Regions from separate parts of the Rossellomorea sp. KS-H15a genome, predicted to be linked through region 2. Evidence: riboswitches for the same ligand, from Rfam matches in the RefSeq annotation. Region 2 holds a riboswitch; the other holds the start of a gene.
The links. Region 2 has a riboswitch for FMN ahead of ribD (bifunctional diaminohydroxyphosphoribosylaminopyrimidine deaminase/5-amino-6-(5-phosphoribosylamino)uracil reductase RibD). Riboswitches for the same ligand answer to the same signal wherever they lie in the genome.
Positions count from the first base shown of each region.

Region 1: linked by a shared signal. The riboswitch ahead of M1J35_RS16600 (ECF transporter S component) and the one ahead of ribD (bifunctional diaminohydroxyphosphoribosylaminopyrimidine deaminase/5-amino-6-(5-phosphoribosylamino)uracil reductase RibD) in region 2 are both predicted to bind FMN.

Region 1 covers NZ_CP096886.1:3,236,571-3,246,593, forward strand. The annotation lists gene M1J35_RS16580 (CPBP family intramembrane glutamic endopeptidase) at 1-288, opposite strand, end outside; gene M1J35_RS16585 (RecQ family ATP-dependent DNA helicase) at 298-1,770, opposite strand; gene M1J35_RS16590 (YpbB family protein) at 1,748-2,812, opposite strand; gene M1J35_RS16595 (ferredoxin) at 3,036-3,284, shown strand; gene M1J35_RS16600 (ECF transporter S component) at 3,389-3,958, opposite strand; FMN riboswitch at 4,112-4,246, opposite strand; gene M1J35_RS16605 (peptidoglycan DD-metalloendopeptidase family protein) at 4,361-5,254, opposite strand; gene M1J35_RS16610 (hypothetical protein) at 5,306-5,467, opposite strand; gene M1J35_RS16615 (hypothetical protein) at 5,473-6,690, opposite strand; gene sigX (RNA polymerase sigma factor SigX) at 6,662-7,216, opposite strand; gene M1J35_RS16625 (ATP-binding protein) at 7,473-9,236, opposite strand; gene M1J35_RS16630 (response regulator transcription factor) at 9,233-9,949, opposite strand.
Region 2 covers NZ_CP096886.1:3,056,461-3,066,483, reverse strand. The annotation lists gene M1J35_RS15615 (PLD nuclease N-terminal domain-containing protein) at 19-234, shown strand; gene M1J35_RS15610 (ABC transporter ATP-binding protein) at 231-1,133, shown strand; gene M1J35_RS15605 (ABC transporter permease) at 1,130-1,906, shown strand; gene M1J35_RS15600 (GNAT family N-acetyltransferase) at 2,012-2,890, shown strand; gene M1J35_RS15595 (NUDIX domain-containing protein) at 2,887-3,270, shown strand; gene M1J35_RS15590 (patatin-like phospholipase family protein) at 3,293-4,165, shown strand; gene M1J35_RS15585 (hypothetical protein) at 4,301-4,996, shown strand; FMN riboswitch at 5,192-5,335, shown strand; gene ribD (bifunctional diaminohydroxyphosphoribosylaminopyrimidine deaminase/5-amino-6-(5-phosphoribosylamino)uracil reductase RibD) at 5,510-6,604, shown strand; gene ribE (riboflavin synthase) at 6,618-7,274, shown strand; gene M1J35_RS15570 (bifunctional 3,4-dihydroxy-2-butanone-4-phosphate synthase/GTP cyclohydrolase II) at 7,291-8,484, shown strand; gene ribE (6,7-dimethyl-8-ribityllumazine synthase) at 8,497-8,967, shown strand; gene M1J35_RS15560 (NCS2 family permease) at 9,136-10,023, shown strand, end outside.

The sequences.
Region 1 (10,023 bases), 180 kb from region 2:
GCTTCTATTTGTGAATATCTGTGCATTGACCCCGCCATCGTCGTAATATTTAGCAGGCAACACCTTCATCAGGAGGATATCGATCAGGACGATCAGGAGACCGCTCGACATCCCGACCGTAAAGATGGCAGGGGAAAACCTGATTTGATTCAAGAATTCGGACGTTGTGTCAAATAAAAATATACCTAACACACAGGCGATCGTTAATAGTAAAAATTGAGTAAAATACAAATGGAAAGTTAATTGCTTTTTGGAAAGCTGTTGAATGATTTCCCCTTGTTTCTTCATTGATACCACTTATCCTAATAATAAATTTTCTAACCTTTTCTCCCAGTTCGCAGTGCCGGTTTCTTGTATATTTAACGCGAATGGCTCAGTCTTGAAATCATCGAGTGAATCACCGCATCGATCACAACAATATGGGTTATCGACATTCTTTTTTTCATTGAAATAATGGAGAAGCTTCTCCCGTCTGCACGTAACGGCCTGAAGCCAGTTGATCATTGAGTACAGATTGTCCTTCTTGTATTGTAAACGATTGTTCCGGATTTGTTTCACTTTTTCTAGTAATCTATCTTGATCAATTGGCATGTCCCGGGTCAACTCCTCTGTATAATACAACAGGAATCGATACTGCACCTCTGTAAGTTGAAGCTGTTCGATTAACTCCTTTGACTGTCCCTTTCTGCCCTCTTCGATAAACCTCTGAATTTGATCATCTTGGGGCAACTCACTTTCGATGAACTGAAGGGGCAAGGAAAGATCCTGTTCTGAGTATAGCACGACAGATACACTACTTTCTCCATCGCGGCCCGCCCTTCCAATTTCCTGTAAAAACGCTTCGATGCTGGAGGGGAAATGAAAATGAATGACGAAACGGATATTTTCTTTATTCACTCCCATTCCAAACGCCGAGGTTGCACAGATCATTCTAAGCTTCCCGGAAAGGAATTGCTGCTGAATCAAGATCCGGTCCTCCTGCTCCATCCCACCATGGTAGTGTGCCACTCCTGACACACCGTTCTCTGACAGCCAGAGAGCAATATCTTCAGCCATACGTTTACTTGAGAAATACACTACTCCCGGACCGTCCCACGCTCTCACACATTCTAACAACGTGTTCAGCTTTTCGTTTGGTCCGGACACCCTCTTAACAAATAATCCAATATTCCCACGATCGACTGAATAGACCATTTCAACAGCATGATCCATTTGAAGCACCTTCTTGATGTCTTCCCTGACTTCCTCCGTCGCCGTTGCCGTCAATGCCAGGGTGGTCGGATTGTGGAGCAGCTTCTTCAGTTCCCCGAGCTTTAGATAATCCGGCCTGAAATCAGGTCCCCACTGAGATATACAGTGTGCTTCATCGATTACATACAGGGAAATATCCAAAGATTGCAGGGAGGATATGACCCCTCGATTCATTAACATTTCAGGGGAAATGAAGATGAACTTATACAGATGTAATCGTTCCAAAGCCTCTCTTCTTTCCATATAGGGCAAAAAAGAATTCAGTGCGATGACCCGCTTTTCCCCCATCACTTTCATCTGCTCCACTTGATCCTGCATTAAAGAGAGCAGGGGAGAAATGATCAACACGTGCCCATCCATCAGATAACCGGGCAGCTGATAACACAGTGACTTCCCTGTCCCAGTCGGGAGCATAGCAACTGTGTCCCGTTTATTCAGCACGGAATGGATGATTTCTTCCTGTCCTTCCCTAAAGGAAGAGTAACCGAATCTTTCTTTAAGTTCTTGTTGCAGATTCACTTGTTTCACCTGCCTTTGCGATAGCCACCCGGATTTGAAAATAGCTCAAATGAGGGAGCTTTTCTTTAATGGGCTTAAGTCTTTTCGTCTGCGCTTCCTCCATCACCTTCAGTACGTTTACGTATTCTTCCCTGGTAATGAAGGGATCAATGCCCAAACCTTCTTCTGTTAAGATCAACTCGATGACATGGTCCTCGATGGTATTGAGTTTCAATTTACGGATCCGGGCGATTTCTTCAAGGGAATGCCCCCTCTTATACAAGTCGTAGGTCTTGCTGGTCGATAAGGTCAGGTTCTGTCGGTGATCACTTTTCAAGCCCATGGAATATAATAACGGAAAGCCTTTAGGATCCTTTTCTATTTCTGTCAACATACCGTGAAGCAAATTAAGGAATCGGAAGCGGCACTCCTCAAGATCCATGTCCAATTGCTCTGCCACCTGAAATTCCGTCCAGCCATAGTCCTTATATCCAGTTAATCGATACACCAATAAAGATGGATCACTTTCCTGGACATTCAGCAGGGTGGACAGCTCTTTGAACAAGAGGGACGAGAGATTGTCACAGTTTGGATTGGCCCTGATACAATTCTTGACCCATTCCTGTATATGTCTGTTCCGCTGAACCGGGTAATAGAGGAATTCCTGTCGTTTCGCATTGGAAAGGACCTGAACCAGGAGGCTTAACCTCATCCAGAATAGACGGGCTTTATCACCATGGATGAGACCGTTCATTTCTGAAGGGAAGGTCTCATCAAGAAAATACTGTTTCACGGCTTTAGAACCCTCGGATGACACTATGGCATTATCATTTTCACCAACGGTCATCCATCCGGCCTCTTCCAGTTCCCTTACCTTTTGATTGAAATACGGCCGCTTCAACTTAGGTAAAGAAAGGAAAAAAGGCTGCAGATGAAAAATGTGTGCATCCTGAATCGATTGGGAAGATTTCTTCCCTTTTAGAATGTGAAATACAGAGTAAATGGAGCGCTCTCCATTAATGTGCATAAAACAATATAGGATCACATAATTAAGATAGGTCAATGCTCTCCTCCTTAATATGTAGGTTATTGTCAAATATTGTACCATGAAATTGGCTTTTCACCATGTTTTGTTTTTCATATATAGGATAAAAATAAAAAGAAAGCACCTAACTATTGAAAAGTCATCCAATCCTCTATAAAATAAACATTAAGTGATTTTTCACAAATTGACATTGTGTATAATGATGAATTATATAGAATTATTTATTCGGGAGGTTTTTTCTTTGCCAAAATATACGATCGTTGACAAGGATACATGCATTGCATGTGGAGCATGCGGGGCTGCCGCTCCAGATATTTACGATTATGATGATGAAGGTATTGCATTTGTAACATTAGATGATAACCAGGGGACGGTTGAAGTTCCTGACGTGTTGGAAGATGATATGATCGATGCATTCGAAGGTTGCCCGACAGATTCCATTAAAGTATCTGACGAACCATTCGACGGAGATGCACTGAAGTTTGAATAGTAAGGATGAGGGCTAAGAAGATCGATCTTCTTAGCTTTTTTTATGGATGGAATCCAATAGAAAAACCCCTCAATATGGTTGAGGGGTTCATTTTTATAATATCACTATGCCGCTTTGTTTAAGGCAACCTGTCTTGATAGCCAGCCTTGAAGGCGGACAAATAGTAAAGTAAATACGGATGTCACCAAAATCCCTTTCAGGATATTGAATGGAACGATTCCGGTAATGATGATTTCAGCAGGAAGCTCAAAGTTCATGAAGTATTTATAAGCAGGAAGGAACACAAAGTAATTCAGGATCCCCATGCTGATACTCATTACGACGGTTCCTGTGATCAGTCCGATCAACAGACCTTTTTTCGATTGAAAACGTGAATAGATGTAATATGTCGGAAGAATCAAAAGGACTCCCGCAATAAAATTGGCTGCATGACCAATCGGAACACCTGTGTCGCTTCCGGTCATGACATAATCGATCACGTTTTTAAACAGTTCGACCAATATTCCTGCAAGCGGTCCCAGTGTGACCGTCGCAATCAATGCAGGTACATCACTGAAATCAACCATGAGAAACTTTGGAAATGGTGGAATTGGGAAGTTGAATAACATTAGTACATACGATATGGCACTTAGCATACCAATTGTGACAAACATTCTCGTATTCATTTTTTTCATAACTCTCTCTCCTTTAGGAGATTCATCTCAAATCGAAGACGGTTCAAGCAAAAGGTAGCATTAAAAAACTCCCGGATAAACATATCCCGGAGAATGAAAGGCATACCCTAATAAACGTTTAGCTTCCCATTTTCTAAACGTTGTGGCCATCACCTTCATCTTCTCCCATCCAGACTATACTGTCGGCTTTGGAATCGCACCAAATCCTGCCCCAAAAGGCTCGCGGGCTTAGAAACACGTGGTTTCATCACCGCCGGTAGGGAATTTCACCCTGCCCCGAAGACGAATCTTTATTTTTTTATACATTCTCATTATACATAAAGTTGAGTGTTATGTGAAGAAAAACAGTTCGAATTCGAACTAATTATGTGTTTTCCCTTTCCCATGCTGTGTGTGACATCATCAATTCACCTTCAGCACCTGCCTGGGATAAATCGCCGATGCCGGGTTCAAGTCATTCCTCGACACCAGTTCATCCATATCGATCCTCTGCGCCTTAGAGATCGAATACAGTGTGTCCCCTTGCTTCACTACATATTGCCCTTTAGGGGAGAATGCTGGAATCATCAACCTCTGATTGACCTTTAACACGGAGCTCTTCAATTCATTTTTCTGCATGATTTCTTCAACTGACATCCCGTATTGTCTGGAAATCCCCCAAAGAGTCTCGCCTTTATGGACGATGTGCACTCCCTCGGCTACACTTTCTTCAGGAAGCGATTCCGGAGTCCCAGAGACACCTACTGCCTGGAAAGGATCCTTCTCTTTAGCAAATACCAGCTGTCCGACTTCCCCCTGACCGAATACACGATAAGGGTCGACTGCATTTTCTTTATCAATCGTCCACTCCCCTCTGTGTACTTCAAAATGGAGATGAGCCCCCGTTGATCTTCCAGTGTTCCCCAACCGTCCAAGTTGTTGACCTTGTGCCACTTCCTGATTTTCATCCACAAGCCTGCTTTGAAGATGAGCATAGACGGTTTCATATCCATTTTCATGCCTGATGAATACAACATGACCGTAGCTATCTGAAAGATAAGATTTGATCACTTTTCCTTTAGCGACAGAATATACAGGCGACCCGATGTCCCCTCCGATATCCATGCCTTTGTGAGAACCCGACCTTGTACCATATGAATCTGTTATCATACCTTCTACGGGAAATGTCCAGGACGATGTGTCACCTGACACCTTATCCAGCTCTGCGTTTGCTGCATTTTCGGTTAAGAACATCATGAATACACTTACCGTTAAAAGAAAAACGATGAAAAGCCTTTTTGCATAATCGAAAATCATGCTTGTCCTCCTTCGGTCTTATTGACAGACGTACCTTGACTTCTATATGTATTACACCATTCTAACCGTTTCCCCCTCATTACATGCATAGGCATTCTTTTTGAGATATTTTTCCTTTGTGTAGTTTGTCTGTGTATTGGGTAAATATTCGTTTTTATAGCGTATAAATAAAAAGACCAGATTCGGATCAAATCCGCTTCTGGTCTTTTCCATGATATTTAATTCACAACGCTCTTTTTATTCGGACTGATCGGTGTCTCGAGGGGCTCTGTGAAGTCAAAGCCGTTCCAGCTTTCCTGTTTGATGTTTTCAAACCGGGCACTTTCAAAGCCAGAGCTCCTGCTTGTCAGCAATATTCCTTCGATCAGCTCCTGTGCGGTTTGTTCGCCTAAAGAGGTTAAATCCAATTCGTTTAAAAAACTGATTGTGACCACCTCATTTGCTTCTGTCACGTTAAAGTTGATGTCTTTCGGGACGACACTTTGAAAAAGGCCCGTCTCTGCACTTTTCATTGCCTGGATCGACTCCTTGATCCCCCCTCTGTTTACATTATCAGGTACAAGGAAGCGGTCCTTCCCATTGGGTGAGTATAGATAGTATGCACTGTGCGTCTTTTCGTTCAGATCAATACTTGAGAATTCTCCCGTCGAACTGAATTGAGGGACCGAACCGTCCTGATTTTTCAGTACAACTTCATCTAACCCTTTGTGCTGGAATGAATATTGAAGAGAGTGATAAAAAGCGTATTCGACTGCACTGCTGCCACTGTAAGAATGATCGGGATCGAGGGTGAAGATGACCTTATTCTTGTCAAGGGACACATCTCCCTTTAAAGGCAGATAGTCTTCAAGTCCCCAGTCGGTTTCCGGCAGTTCCTCACCAATTTGCTCATGTCTTGTCAACCAGTCTTCCTGTCTCTGTTCTTCCACAATCGTTACAGGTATGGGCACTGCTTCAGGTGAAACAAGTCCAAAGGAATAGAATTCACTTCCCTTTAGATCTTCTTCATAAAGAGAAAGCCTTTTGGGGGATTCTTTTAGATCCTCCGACATCGTCAGATTGCTGTTTTCATTTGGATCAGCCTCCGTCGCAGCGACTATCTCTTCTTTACTGGATCGGGGAGGGAGTTCGCTTTCTTTCTGAAGAGAAGCGATGTCCCCTTTATTTTCTGAGCTGCCTGGTTCCGCACCCGATTCGGATTTCTCCATACTGGTATCCGTTAGTTGATTCAGAACGGTGGGAGCGAGTAAGAACATGATGAATATGGCGGCAAGTGCAGCGACTGCCGGTATGAATCGTTTAAATGAGCTTTGACTTTTCTTTTTTCTCCTTTCCATTCGTGCATGGATATAGTGAGAAGTTCGATCATCTTTGATTTGAGGAAGTTTTTTGATGAGGTCCTCGATATCACGATCTTTCCATTCTGACTGGTTCAATGTCTCTTTCCTCCTTTGGGAGCCGTTGATTCATTTCAATCCTCAACCATTTAATGGCCCTATGCTGGGTCGTTTTTACTTTGCTTTCTGACCAGCCAAGCACCTCAGAGGTTTCAGAGATTGAAAGTTCCTGTAAGTAACGCATGATGATGACCATTCGAAAGTCCGTTGTGCAGTGTTTCAAGCATTCATACAACACCTGGATTTCTTCATTGGCAACGGCGATCTCTTCGGGAAGTGCCCCGTCGTCTGTTACTTCATTGCGACTCCAATCGAATTTATCCAGAATACGGTTCTTCCAGTTTTTCTGTCTTCTGAAATGGTCGATGGCAACATTTTTCGCAATGGAAAAAAGCCATGTCTTTTCGGAGCTTTTCCCTTCGAAATTCTCATGGGATTTAAGCACCCGGATATAGACTTCCTGAGCCAGGTCTTCTGCCTGCTGTTTATTTTGTACCATGTATATGAGAAATTGAAATACATCCTGATGATAAGCAGAGTATAATTTTTCAAAAACGGAGTTCACTTTATTCCCTCCCCGTCAAATGATTAGTCGTTTACCTATGTAAAAAAGTTACACACTATCAATATAGTATTATTTAGGTGAAAAGGAAAGACCTATATTGACCTTAAAACCGCATGAAAAAAGCCAACAGGGAAATCACCCTGCTGGCCCATTTTCTCTTTTTCAACAGCCTTCTTGAAATAGAGCAAAAAATAAAGAATGTTTCCCATGTAACAAGAAAAATCGTCATGTTTCTATGGAGATGATCGATAATTGCCTAAATAGGGAGAAAGAAAGTGAAGGTTGTCCCTTGGTCGACTTTGCTTTGCACCTGAATATGCCCCTTATGGGACTCAATGATATTCTTGGCGATGGCGAGGCCGAGACCTGTTCCGGACTTTCCTCTTGTTCTTGCTTTATCTGCCTTGTAAAAGCGCTCGAATACAAAAGGAAGGTCTTCTTCGGGTATACCGGAGCCCGTGTCCCTGACATGGAACAGAAATCCACCTTTCTTTTCCGTCAGGGAAACCGTCACTTCCCCTCCCGTCGGCGTATGCCTCAGAGCATTATCGATGAGATTCGTTAATACTTGTTCAATTCGATCGGGGTCTATGAAAATCTCTTTATTCAGTTCCACATCACTTTCAAAGTAAATGGAAACCTTTTTTTCCTTGGCCAATCCGATGAACTTATTTGTCACCCTTTCCGTGAAAGGCACAACACCGATCACATCCTTGTTCAGGGTGATATGCCCGGCTTCCATGCGGGCGAGATCCAGGAGATCGTTGACGAGCCTTCCCATGCGAAGCGATTCATCATAGATGATGCGCGCAATTTCTTTCTTCTCTTCTTCGGATCCGGCAATATCATCCACGATCGCTTCACTATACCCTTGCAGCATGGAAATGGGGGTGCGAAGTTCGTGGGATACATTGGCGATGAAATCCTTGCGGAGCTTATCCAATCTCCGTTCTTCTGTCATGTCCCGAACCACCGCGACCGCTCCCCTGATGGTGTTATTATTATACAGGGGACTCACGATCACTACATAGGAACGCCCTTGCAGACTCAGTTCATCCGTCTGTTCCATTTCTGTTACGACCACACTCTGCAATAACTCCCTTACTGTCGTCGGAATGGCTTCTTCACCCTCTTCACTTTGCTCGTAATACCAGTGTTGAAGGAAACGATCAGCAGGGGGGTTTGTGATCAGGATGGTCCCGTCCCGATTAAAGGTGATGACACCATCAGCCATACTGCTGAGAATGGATGAAAGCTGTTCTTTCTCCTGACTGAGTGCGTTGATATGAAACTTCAGCTGCCTTCCCATCTGATTGAAACCAGTAGCAAGTTCACCGATTTCATCCTTTGTCAATATTGGAACCTTTGTATCGAATTTTCCCTTTGCCACTTCGAAAGCAGCCTCCCTCATTTTCCGGAGCGGAGCAGTGATACGGGTGGAGAGGAAAAAGGCAAAGATGGTCGTAAGGATGATGGCAATCCCTGCCGCAAGCAGAATCAGCTTGGTGGTTTGTCGTGTCGTATCCTTGATCACCCCTAAGGACTGATAGAGGTAAACGGCACCATCTTCCCCATTGATATGAAGGGGCGTGCCGACTACAATGACATTCTCATATCGATTAGACGACTCCTTGGACAGTTCAACCTCTTTTTTCACGGTGATTTCTTTTGATTTGACCGACTGAAGCTTGTTATCCTTCGAGATATAATGGTGGATCTTCTTTTGAAAGACCGTCGAATCCTGAGAATATAATGATTGGTTTTGATCCAAGGAAATAATGATATTGACAGGTTCATCGATGATCTCTTTCCCAAGTTCCATTCCAAGGGTCAGGTCATTATGATTCTCGATGACCCTGGCTACTTTTTCAGCCGTATTGGTCAATTCTTTCTCGACTACACCAACATGGTAATTTTGAAAGAATTCCAGCAATAAGATGGTGAGAATAAATAATACAAAGGAAACCAGGAGCAGGATGGTCACCCACAGTTTCCCTACTACACTACGCCAAAGCCTCATTCATTTGTTACCTCGAATTTATAGCCTACTCCCCATACGGTTACGATCATTTTAGCAGCCATTTCAGATACTTTGTTCAGCTTTTCCCGTAATCGTTTCACATGGGTATCCACCGTACGCAAATCACCGAAGAATTCGTAATGCCATACTTCCTTCAACAGGTGCTCACGATCAAATACCTTATCAGGAGCTTTCGCAAGGAAATAGAGGAGTTCATATTCTTTAGGAGTCAGATTGACATCGATCCCATCCGCCGACACCCGGTGGGCATCATTATCGATTGTCAGATGCGGATAAACAATCAGGTCCTTTGCTTTTGCATCTGTCTGAATGAAGCTTGACTTCGTGGAGCGTCTTAATAGTGCCTTCACCCTGAGAACTACCTCACGGGGAGAGAAAGGCTTCACGATATAGTCGTCGGTCCCGACCTCGAAACCTTGTACCCTATTCACTTCTTCACCCTTGGCAGTAAGCATGATGACGGGGGTCGCCTTGCTTTCCCGAAGGTGCTGACACACTTCGATTCCATCCATTCCAGGCATCATGATATCCAATAGAATACAATCATAGTTTTGTTCGAGGGCCATCTCTAACGCCTGTTCCCCATTTTCCGCTTCATCGATTTCATAGTTTTCCCTTTCCAAATACATCTTTAACAGTCTTCTGATTCGATCTTCATCATCAACAACCAGAATGCGAATATTTTCCTCCATGGGTACATCCCCCTTTGTATATTTACACTATATTATCCTATATTTTGTATAAAAAAAGAAGCTGACAGGAAAGA
Region 2 (10,023 bases):
GAAAGGGAGGAAGAAAAAATGAACGAATTACAACAATCGTTACAAGCAATCAATTGGGGACTTATCGCTCCTGTTATCGTTATTCAGCTCATTCTTATGGTGGTGGCAATGATCGATGTAATCCGAATAAAATCTACAAACGGCCCGAAATGGCTATGGGTATTAATCATCATTTTCATTAATATTATTGGACCGGTCATCTACTTCATCTTCGGAAGGAGACAGAATGGATGAATGTCTTGGAAGTATCGACTTTAGAAAAGAGGTATAAGGAAAAGCTTGCAGTGAAGGATATTTCCTTTCAGTTGAAAGGTGGGGCTTGTACTGCTTTGCTCGGGCCGAATGGTGCCGGCAAAACGACGACTTTAAATATGCTGGCAGGTTTAATTAAACCTACGGCGGGGATGATCATGGCTCCTGATTCCCCTGATGACATCCGTGAAATGATCGGGTATCTGCCTCAATATCCCGCCTTTTTTGAGTGGATGACCGGAAAGGAGTTCCTGATTTTCTCCGGTGAAATTTCAGGAATGAAGAAGGGGGACGCAGAGAGACGGACAGAAGAACTGATTGCTTTAGTCGGTTTGGAAGAAGGGAAGAATCGGAAGGTGGGTCAGTATTCTGGCGGAATGAAACAAAGGCTTGGAATCGCTCAGGCTCTCATTCATAAGCCTAAGCTCATCATCCTTGATGAGCCGGTATCAGCGCTTGATCCGTTCGGCAGAAGGGAAGTTCTTGACTTATTAAAGACGTTAAAGAAGGAAACGACCATTCTGTTCTCGACCCACATCTTAAATGATGCAGAACAAATTTGTGATGATGTCCTATTTCTCCATGAGGGCGTGCTGATTGAGCAAGGGGCGATCCAGGAAGTAAAGGCAAGGCACCATAAATTAAGGTTGACCTTGCATTTCAATGAGGATAGCCATGAATATACTCCAATCTTAAAGGGAAAAGAGTGGATTCATAATATGATGTCAGACGGGAAGCGGCTTTCCTTTGAGGTGGCTGATTTGGACCGGGACAGAGCCAGGATTTTTTCACTGATCACTGAGTATGGATGGGGTGTGACCAAATTTGAAAGCAGTGAACAAAGCCTGGAAGAGGTCTTCATGGAGGTGATGAAGAAATGAAAATCGGTTGGGTATTATTCAGAAAAGAAATGCTCGAGCTCATCCGTAATTATAAAATGATATGGATGCCCTTCATATTCATTCTTTTTGGTTTGACGGAACCTTTAACGGCCTATTATATGCCCGAAATATTACAATCGGTCGGGGACTTGCCAGACGGCACAGTCATATCCATACCGACCCCTTCGGCGGGTGAAGTACTGCTGTCCATCATGAATCAATTCAGCACCCTGGGTGTCCTGGTCATCGTATTGGGGTTCATGGGGACGGTGGCAGGGGAAAGGAAAAGCGGTAACGCAATATTGGTACTTGTGAAACCTGTTCCATATAATTCGTATATTTACTCCAAATGGTCGGCTGCATTCGTGTTGGTTTGGGTGTCATACAGCCTTGGGATGCTATCGGGATTGTATTATATACATCTATTATTTGATGGAATCGACTTACACATATTCATACAGGGTTTCCTGGTTTACGGCATGTGGCTGACCTTTATCATGACATTGGTGATTTTCTTCAGCAGCCTCGTACAAACGCCTGGTCTGGCTGCTTTTTATACAATCGCATCGACCATGCTGATCACCTTCTTCTCAGGATATATGACAAACACTTTAAAATGGTCGCCGGGGCAGTTGACCAGCTATGTAAATGATCTGATCCTACAGGACCGATGGACAGAAAATCTCTCAGGAACAATCTTCCTGACCCTGGCTATATGCCTGATCATCCTCATCCTCACCCCCACCCTCTCCAGAAAAAAAGAACTGAGCTGACGTCACATCGTCAGCTCTTTCCTGAAGAGGGACGGACCTCTTGGATGATGAGAAAAGGATTTCACAGATTAATGTCGAATGGTGGTAGAAGAAGGAGGATGATCCATGAAAGCCCCCCATTTTACTCATAAAGTAATCAAATTGATTCAACAAGCAGAAAGAATTGCTGAAAGACATCATCATAGAAGCATACAAAGTATTGATCTGTTCATTGGTGCTTCCCTCGTAAAGGAGGGCGCACTAAAAGAAATGCATTACCTCCTTGAACCGTACACAGATAAAATAGAAAGATTGATAGAAACCCTGACTCCTGAACCGTCTTCCGAGAATTGGATCGAACCTTTTTCCATGCCCCTATCTTTACATGCACACAGAATATGGACTTCATCGATTGATATCATGAAACGGTACAATCAAACTTTCCTGAATGAAGGACATATCATACAAGCATTTTTCTCACATATTCCTTCACATCCTCAGTTGGAACAAGTGTTGATGGAAATCCCGAAGAAACAGATCATTCAATCCGTCACCACGGCCAGAGATTTAACCGTTAATTTGTTGACGAATGATTGGATCAATAAAGAACTTAAAGGTGTTGTCATTAGTATGGTTCAACCAAACGAGAAAGAAGATTTTCTGTCCTGGGTGAAACATCAATTCGGTGAAAGATGGTTTGAAACACTAAGCGGTGCTTTTCAATCATCCTCTCCTTTCATCCCGATTTTGAAAGCAGAAGAGAAAGGGGAATTAGTCGGATTTGCAGCGTATGACGTATATATGAATAAGAAAGGGATATTCGGACCGATGGGTGTCATACCTGCCACCCGTCTTCATGGAGTAGGCAAACAGCTCCTGTACACTGCATTACATAGGATGAAAGAAAGAGGATACCTGTATGCCGTGTTAAAAGAAGCTGGTCCCATTGAATTTTACGAGAAGACGTGCGGGGCCAAATTGATCCCTTTGGATAATACCCGATGATCCATCGTGCAGGCGTCATCCTCATTGAAAATGGCAAGCTGGCGGTTATAAAAAGAATAAGGAATGGCTGTATATATTATGTGATTCCAGGGGGAGGTATGGAGGAAGGGGAAACCGAAATGGAAACGGCGGTCCGGGAAGCGAAGGAAGAAATGGGAATCAACGTCTCGGAACTGAAAATAGCGCTGACCTTCAAGCAGAATGATACACATTCCTATTATTTTGTGGGAAAATATAATGGCTTATTTGGCTCAGGAAAAGGTGAAGAATACGATTTTACCAGGGATAGAGGGAAATATATTCCCTGCTGGATCCCGATGGAGGAACTGGCCGGGAAAAAATTGTACCCTCTGGAAGTAAAGCGATTTCTATTACAGTAAAAGGCAGGTGGTCAAGAAGATGATGATAAATGAAACCGGACTCGTCCTCGAAGGTGGCGGCATGAGAGGAATATACACGGCGGGGGCACTGGAATTTTTCTTAGAGAACGGAATTGAATTCCCTTATGTCATCGGCGTATCGGCAGGTGCATGCAATGCCGCGTCTTATTTGTCCAAACAAAACGGCCGCAATAAAAAGGTGAATGTGGATTTCATCCGCGATCCCAAATATTTATCATGGCGGAACTACTGGAAAACGGGTGAATTATTCGGGATGGACTATGTCTTTGATGAAATACCGAATAAATTGGTCCCCTTCGATTATAAAGCCTTTCACTCCAACCGAACGGAATTTGTAGTCGGGACAACCGACTGTCAAACAGGAAAGCCAGCCTATTTCTCAAGGAAGGATTATGGAGAGGACCTTCTCACGATCATCCGCGCATCAAGCTCTCTTCCATTTGTGGCTCCGATTGTTGAATTTGCTTCCCGCCACCTCCTTGACGGGGGCATAAGCGATCCGGTTCCCATTGAAAAAGCCGAGCAGGACGGATTCAAAAAAAATGTGGTCATCCTCACCCGGAATAGGGGATATTATAAAAAGCCTTCAAGATTTTCGTTCCTGGTGAGAAGAAAATATCCTCAATATCCAGAGTTGCACAAAACGCTGATGAATCGCTATATGCGCTATAATCAAACGATTCAGGAGATTGAAGAAAAAGAAAAAAATGGAGAGGTATTGATCATCCAGCCTCAGCATCCACTCAAAGTAAGCCGGATTGAAAAAAATCCTCAAAAACTGGACGAATTGTACTGGCAGGGCTATCATGATGCAGAATCAAAATGGAAACAGTTAGTCGATTGGAACCGATCAGGGAAGCTGGTGCACTCATAAAACGTCAGGGATGAATAGAACCACTCCTTTGTGAAAGAGTGTTCTGTTCATTTCCCTCTGTTTTCCTGACAAATGGTCTTTTTACGGATTTTTCACATACATATGATAGAGATTCCTTGAAAGGACGAGCATTCTATGAACCTCTATCAAATATACAAAAATGAACAATATACGTTGCTTTTTAGAAGTGTCATGTATTTTCTCATTGGTGTAGGGATGCTTGTAGTGACACAGCAATTATATTATTTTCCCCTGCTGATCTTCATCCCGGCATTTTCAAATCTATATCTCAGCTATAGCCTGAAAAAGGAACTTAAGAAGGCAAACCGTCTGAATTATGAAAATATGCCCGTCTCCGAACATGCACTTGTAGGGGTCAATACAAAGGAAGGCTCCTATTATTTAAAAACGAACGGTTGGTCCCACTATTTTATTCAACGTACATCCATGATCAATAACCCAAAACAATATTTGTTTCACAGAAAGCACAAACTTCCGCTGTCATTTTCGAAATGGAGCAGAACCATAAAAATCGATCATCCTGAGAGAAGGATGATGTTTCAACTGAAATATCAAAGTGCCACCGCCATCGAATGGCAGAATGAAGGTGGGGACACGATCCTCATCTATAAAGGAAACAAGAGATGGATCTTGAACTATCAAGAAAAAAATTATCTATCCTTACAAAAAGGGTATCTCCCTCAAAGTGTTCAACGGCTGTTCGATTCCCACCACAGCTATGTATCATTTTACGAAACGTACAATGAGGATCTGGACTGGCTTCTGATCTTTCTTTGGTATGTAGACAGTGATTATTTTCTCACATCATAGTCAAGTCATTTGGGTACACTAACAAAGGAAGAATGTAACACGTATGAAAGACACATGCTTCTAATCATATAGAGGCATTTTTTTATCCCGTGATTTCATCGCCCTGTATTCTAAAAATTAGGACAAAAATCTTATTTTAGTTCTTCTTACATGATTTAATTTATGAAACTATGATAGAATAATGATAATCGAATAGGTTTCCTTCGGGGCAGGGTGAAATTCCCTACCGGCGGTGATGAGCAATTGCTCTTAGTCCGTGACCCGGCTAATACATATTAGACGGTGGATTTGGTGAAACTCCAAAGCCGACAGTGAAAGTCTGGATGGGAGAAGGAACGGCAGCATTTAGTGATACACAGGATAGGAGTCCGATAAGTGTTTATGGATGATTTTCCCTTTCTGAAATATCAGATTGAATGCTTTATTTAGTCATGCCAACTTCCCCCAAGTAAAACATTACTTGGGGTTTCTTTATTTCTGAATAGTATTGTTGATAGAAGGGAGGTACATTCATTGGATCATACCCATTATATGAAGCTTGCCATTTCAATGGCAGAAGCAACCCTTGGCCAGACCTCGCCTAACCCGGTGGTAGGATCTATAGTGGTCAAAAATGGAGAAATTGTCGGGATGGGTGCTCATCTCAAAGCGGGAGAAGGACATGCAGAAGTGAATGCCGTTAAAATGGCAGGAGATAAAGCGAAAGGAAGCGACATTTACGTTACCCTCGAGCCTTGTTCCCACTATGGGAAAACACCTCCATGCTCTCAAATGTTGATTTCAAGCGGCGTAAAGAGGGTTCATATCGCCACCCGGGATCCAAATCCCTTGGTGGCCGGGCGTGGCATTCAACAATTAAGGGATGCAGGCATTGAAGTAGTGGTGGGAGAGCTTGAAGAAGAAGCCCGGGAGCTGAATAAGCATTTTTTCCACTTCATTCAATATGGTACCCCATATGTCACGCTAAAAACAGCGGTTACACTAGATGGAAAAACCGCATCAGCTTCGGGAGACAGTAAGTGGATTACATCCGAAGCCTCAAGAACCGATGTCCACTATGATCGTCACAGGCATGACGCGATATTAGTAGGAGTGAATACGGTCATTCAAGACAACCCACACCTTACCACCCGTTTGCCCCAAGGTGGAAAAAACCCCATTCGAATTATATTAGATACTTATTTGCGTACACCGATCCACTCTCATGTCGTAGAGGATCTAGAAAGTAGAACCATCATATTTACAGGCAGTTCGGTCAAAGAAGAACAGAAGAAGCCCTATATCGATCGGGGATGCGAAGTCATTTCCCTAATCGATGAAAAGATTGGGATCCGAACCGTCCTTAAAGAACTGGGTTCCCGTAAGATAGCTTCCCTTTATGTAGAAGGTGGATCTACTATACATTCCGCTTTCTTAGAGGAAAGGGCTTTTGAGGAAATAATCATGTATATGGCTCCAAAGCTTGTTGGTGGAAGTGCTGCCTTCACGAGTTTTGGAGGAAAAGGATTTCCAACCATTGCAGAAGGATTGGAAATGGAGATTGCAAGCCTCGATCGTGTAGGACAGGATATCAAAATTGTCGCAAGGCCAAAAAGGGAATCTTTGTGAAAGGGGGAGAAAGATGTTTACTGGCATCATTGAAGAAATTGGAGCGATCGAACAGATGAAAAAGTCTTCCTCTTCCATGGAACTGACGATTGCAGCGAGCCGCATTCTCGAAGATATCCATATCGGGGACAGCATCAGTGTGAACGGGGTTTGTTTAACCGTCACCTCATTCAGCTCCAGCAGGTTTCAGGTTGATGTCATGCCTGAGACCTTTGAAGGGACCACCTTACGGACCCTTACCCGAGGTTCGGAAGTGAACCTGGAAAGAGCCATGGCGGCAAACGGACGCTTCGGCGGTCATTTTGTCAACGGCCATGTAGACGGGGTGGGTACCATCGTAAGAGTGGAGAAAGTGGAAAATGCATGGTATATGGATATCACCATCCCGGAATATCAGGGCCATTTGTTTATCATGAAGGGCTCGGTCGCAATTGACGGCACTTCCCTTACGGTGTTTGGTGTCAAAAATAATACCATTACGATTTCCCTCATCCCTCAAACGAGAGGGGACACGGTCCTTGGTGGAAAGAAAGTAGGGGACCTTGTCAATATTGAATGTGATGTAATGGCGAAATATTTTCATCGTTTCTATGAAGCAAAGGAACAGTCTAAGAGTACTTCAAGCAGCATCAGCTATGATTTTTTATCTCAAAACGGGTTCGCTGACTAAGAGGAGGGGTTGCCCCATGTTTAATAAGATCGAAGAAGCTCTGGAAGATTTACAGGCAGGCAAAGTCGTCATCGTGGTGGATGACGAAAATCGTGAAAATGAGGGAGATTTTATTGCCCTGGCGGATAAAGCGACTCCTGAAGTCATTAATTTTATGGCTAAAGAAGGGAGAGGCTTGATTTGTGCCCCTATTACGGAGGAAATAGCAACCAAATTGAAGCTTACGCCGATGACTATGTCGAATACAGACCCCCATGGCACGGCCTTTACCATATCAGTTGATCATAAATCCGCAACGACGGGGATAAGTGCATTTGAAAGATCGGCCACTATACAGGAATTATTGAACAAGAATTCAATTCCGGAGGACTTTAAACGTCCCGGACATGTATTTCCCCTTGTCGCCAAAAATGGCGGGGTTCTAAAGCGGGCAGGGCATACAGAGGCAGCCATCGATCTGGCTGTTCTGGCAGGTGCACAACCGTCCGGCGTCATCTGTGAAATCATGAATGAAGACGGAACGATGGCAAGGGTGCCTGAATTAATGAAGCTCGCTGAAAAATGGGATCTAAAGATCATTTCCATAGAAGATTTGATCAGGTATAGAAGAAAAAAAGAAATGCTTGTGACAAGGGAAGTGGAAATTGAGCTTCCAACCGAATTTGGAAACTTCAAAGCGGTTGCTTACACAGAAAATCTTACAGGAAAAGAGCATATCGCCCTTGTAAAAGGAGAATGGTCAGAGGGAGAGGATGTACTGGTGCGGGTACACTCCGAATGCCTGACAGGGGACGTTTTCGGTTCCAATCGGTGTGATTGTGGCCCTCAGCTCGCTACAGCCCTTACCCAGATTGAAGAAGAAGGCAAAGGTGTCCTGCTTTATATGAGGCAGGAGGGCCGTGGGATCGGATTAATAAACAAACTGAAGGCTTATAAGCTTCAGGAAGAAGGCTATGATACCGTGGAAGCCAATCAAAAACTGGGCTTCGGTGACGATTTAAGGGAATATGGAATCGGAGCGCAGATTCTGAGAGACTTAGGTATAACCAGGATGCGCCTATTGACCAATAACCCTAGAAAGATCGCCGGGATCAACGGATACGGTTTAGAAATTGCAGATCGGGTGCCGATCCAGATGCCTGCAAAATTCGAAAATGAAAAGTATTTAAAAACAAAGCACACTAAGCTCGGACATTTACTTAAATTTTAGGGGGAATTTACAATGAAAACCATTTATGAAGGAAATTTAGTAGGATCAGGTTTAAGAGTGGCCATCGTCGTCTCACGTTTTAATGAATTCATCACATCTAAGCTGCTTGGCGGAGCGGAAGATGCCTTGAAGCGACACGGTGTTGAAGAAGGGAATGTCTCCGTCACTTGGGTCCCGGGAGCATTTGAAATTCCCATGATCGCAAAAAAACTCGCGCGTTCGGGTAAATATGATGCCGTTGTAACTTTGGGAACGGTCATCCGTGGAGCAACCGCTCATTTTGAATACGTAAGCGGAGAGGTTGCAAAAGGAGTGGCCAATCTCAGCCTGCAGGAAGACGTACCGGTCATCTTCGGGGTCTTGACGACTGATACAATCGAACAGGCAATCGAAAGAGCCGGCACAAAAGCCGGGAACAAAGGATGGGAAGCGGCGGTTTCAGCCATCGAAATGGCCAATTTGATCCGTGAAATAGATAAATAAGAATTTGACGAGTCTCCTGCACTGGAGACTTGTTTTTTTTTGAGGGGACACCCCCCCACCAAAATACATATTGGCAAACGTCAGACCTTTTGCTAGAATAGTATTTTGTGGCTCCCCTTTATGAAGGGACGAGCGGGTAGGGAGAGGGCAGTTTTATAGGAAGATTATATGAAAGCACGTGGAGGTATTTTTCAGTTAAAGGATCACGGTACCACGATGAAACAGGAGATGATGGCAGGTGCGATCGGTTACTTTACGATTGTCTACATCATCGCTGTAAATGCTTTAATTCTTTCTGAAGCTGGAATTCCATTTGAAGGGGCAGTCATGGCAACGATACTTGCTTCCTTCGTTGGGTGTTTGGTGATGGCCTTTTGGGCAAATGCGCCGATCCTTCTGGTTCCAGGCATGGGAATTAATGCAATGTTTACATTCACCCTGGTGAAGTCGTCAGGCCTTTCGTGGCAGGAAGCATTAGCTGTCATAGTGATTTCAGGAATACTCTTTATGATCATTGCATTTACAAAGCTTTCCAAAGTATTATCGGAAGCCATCCCCAAAACATTAAAAGAAGCCATTACTGTAGGGTTAGGGATGTTTTTAATGTTTATCGGTCTTGAAAAAGGCGGCCTCATCCAAAGAGGTGACAGTGCCATCATCATGATCGGTGATTTTGGGGAGCTAAAGGTGTTGGCCACGGTGCTGACGTTCCTGGTGACGATTTTTCTTTTCATTCGCAATGTTAAAGGTCAATTTTTATGGAGTATCGCATTCGGTACACTGCTGGGATTCATCTTCGGTATTGAGCCTTCCATTCAGTCAAGCTCATTCCATCTGAGTGAATACAGTCAGGTATTCGGTCAAATATCATTTAGTGCCATTATGGAAATCCCGTTTTGGATTGCGGTTTTTTCTGTCACGATGGTGCTGGTATTTGAAAACATCGGTCTCGTTCATGGTCATACGGATATGATCGATCAACCGCATAAGTATTCTAAAGCCTTTCAAGCTAATGCTTTTTCCGCTTTCACCTCAGGGTTTTTCGGAACGAGTCCG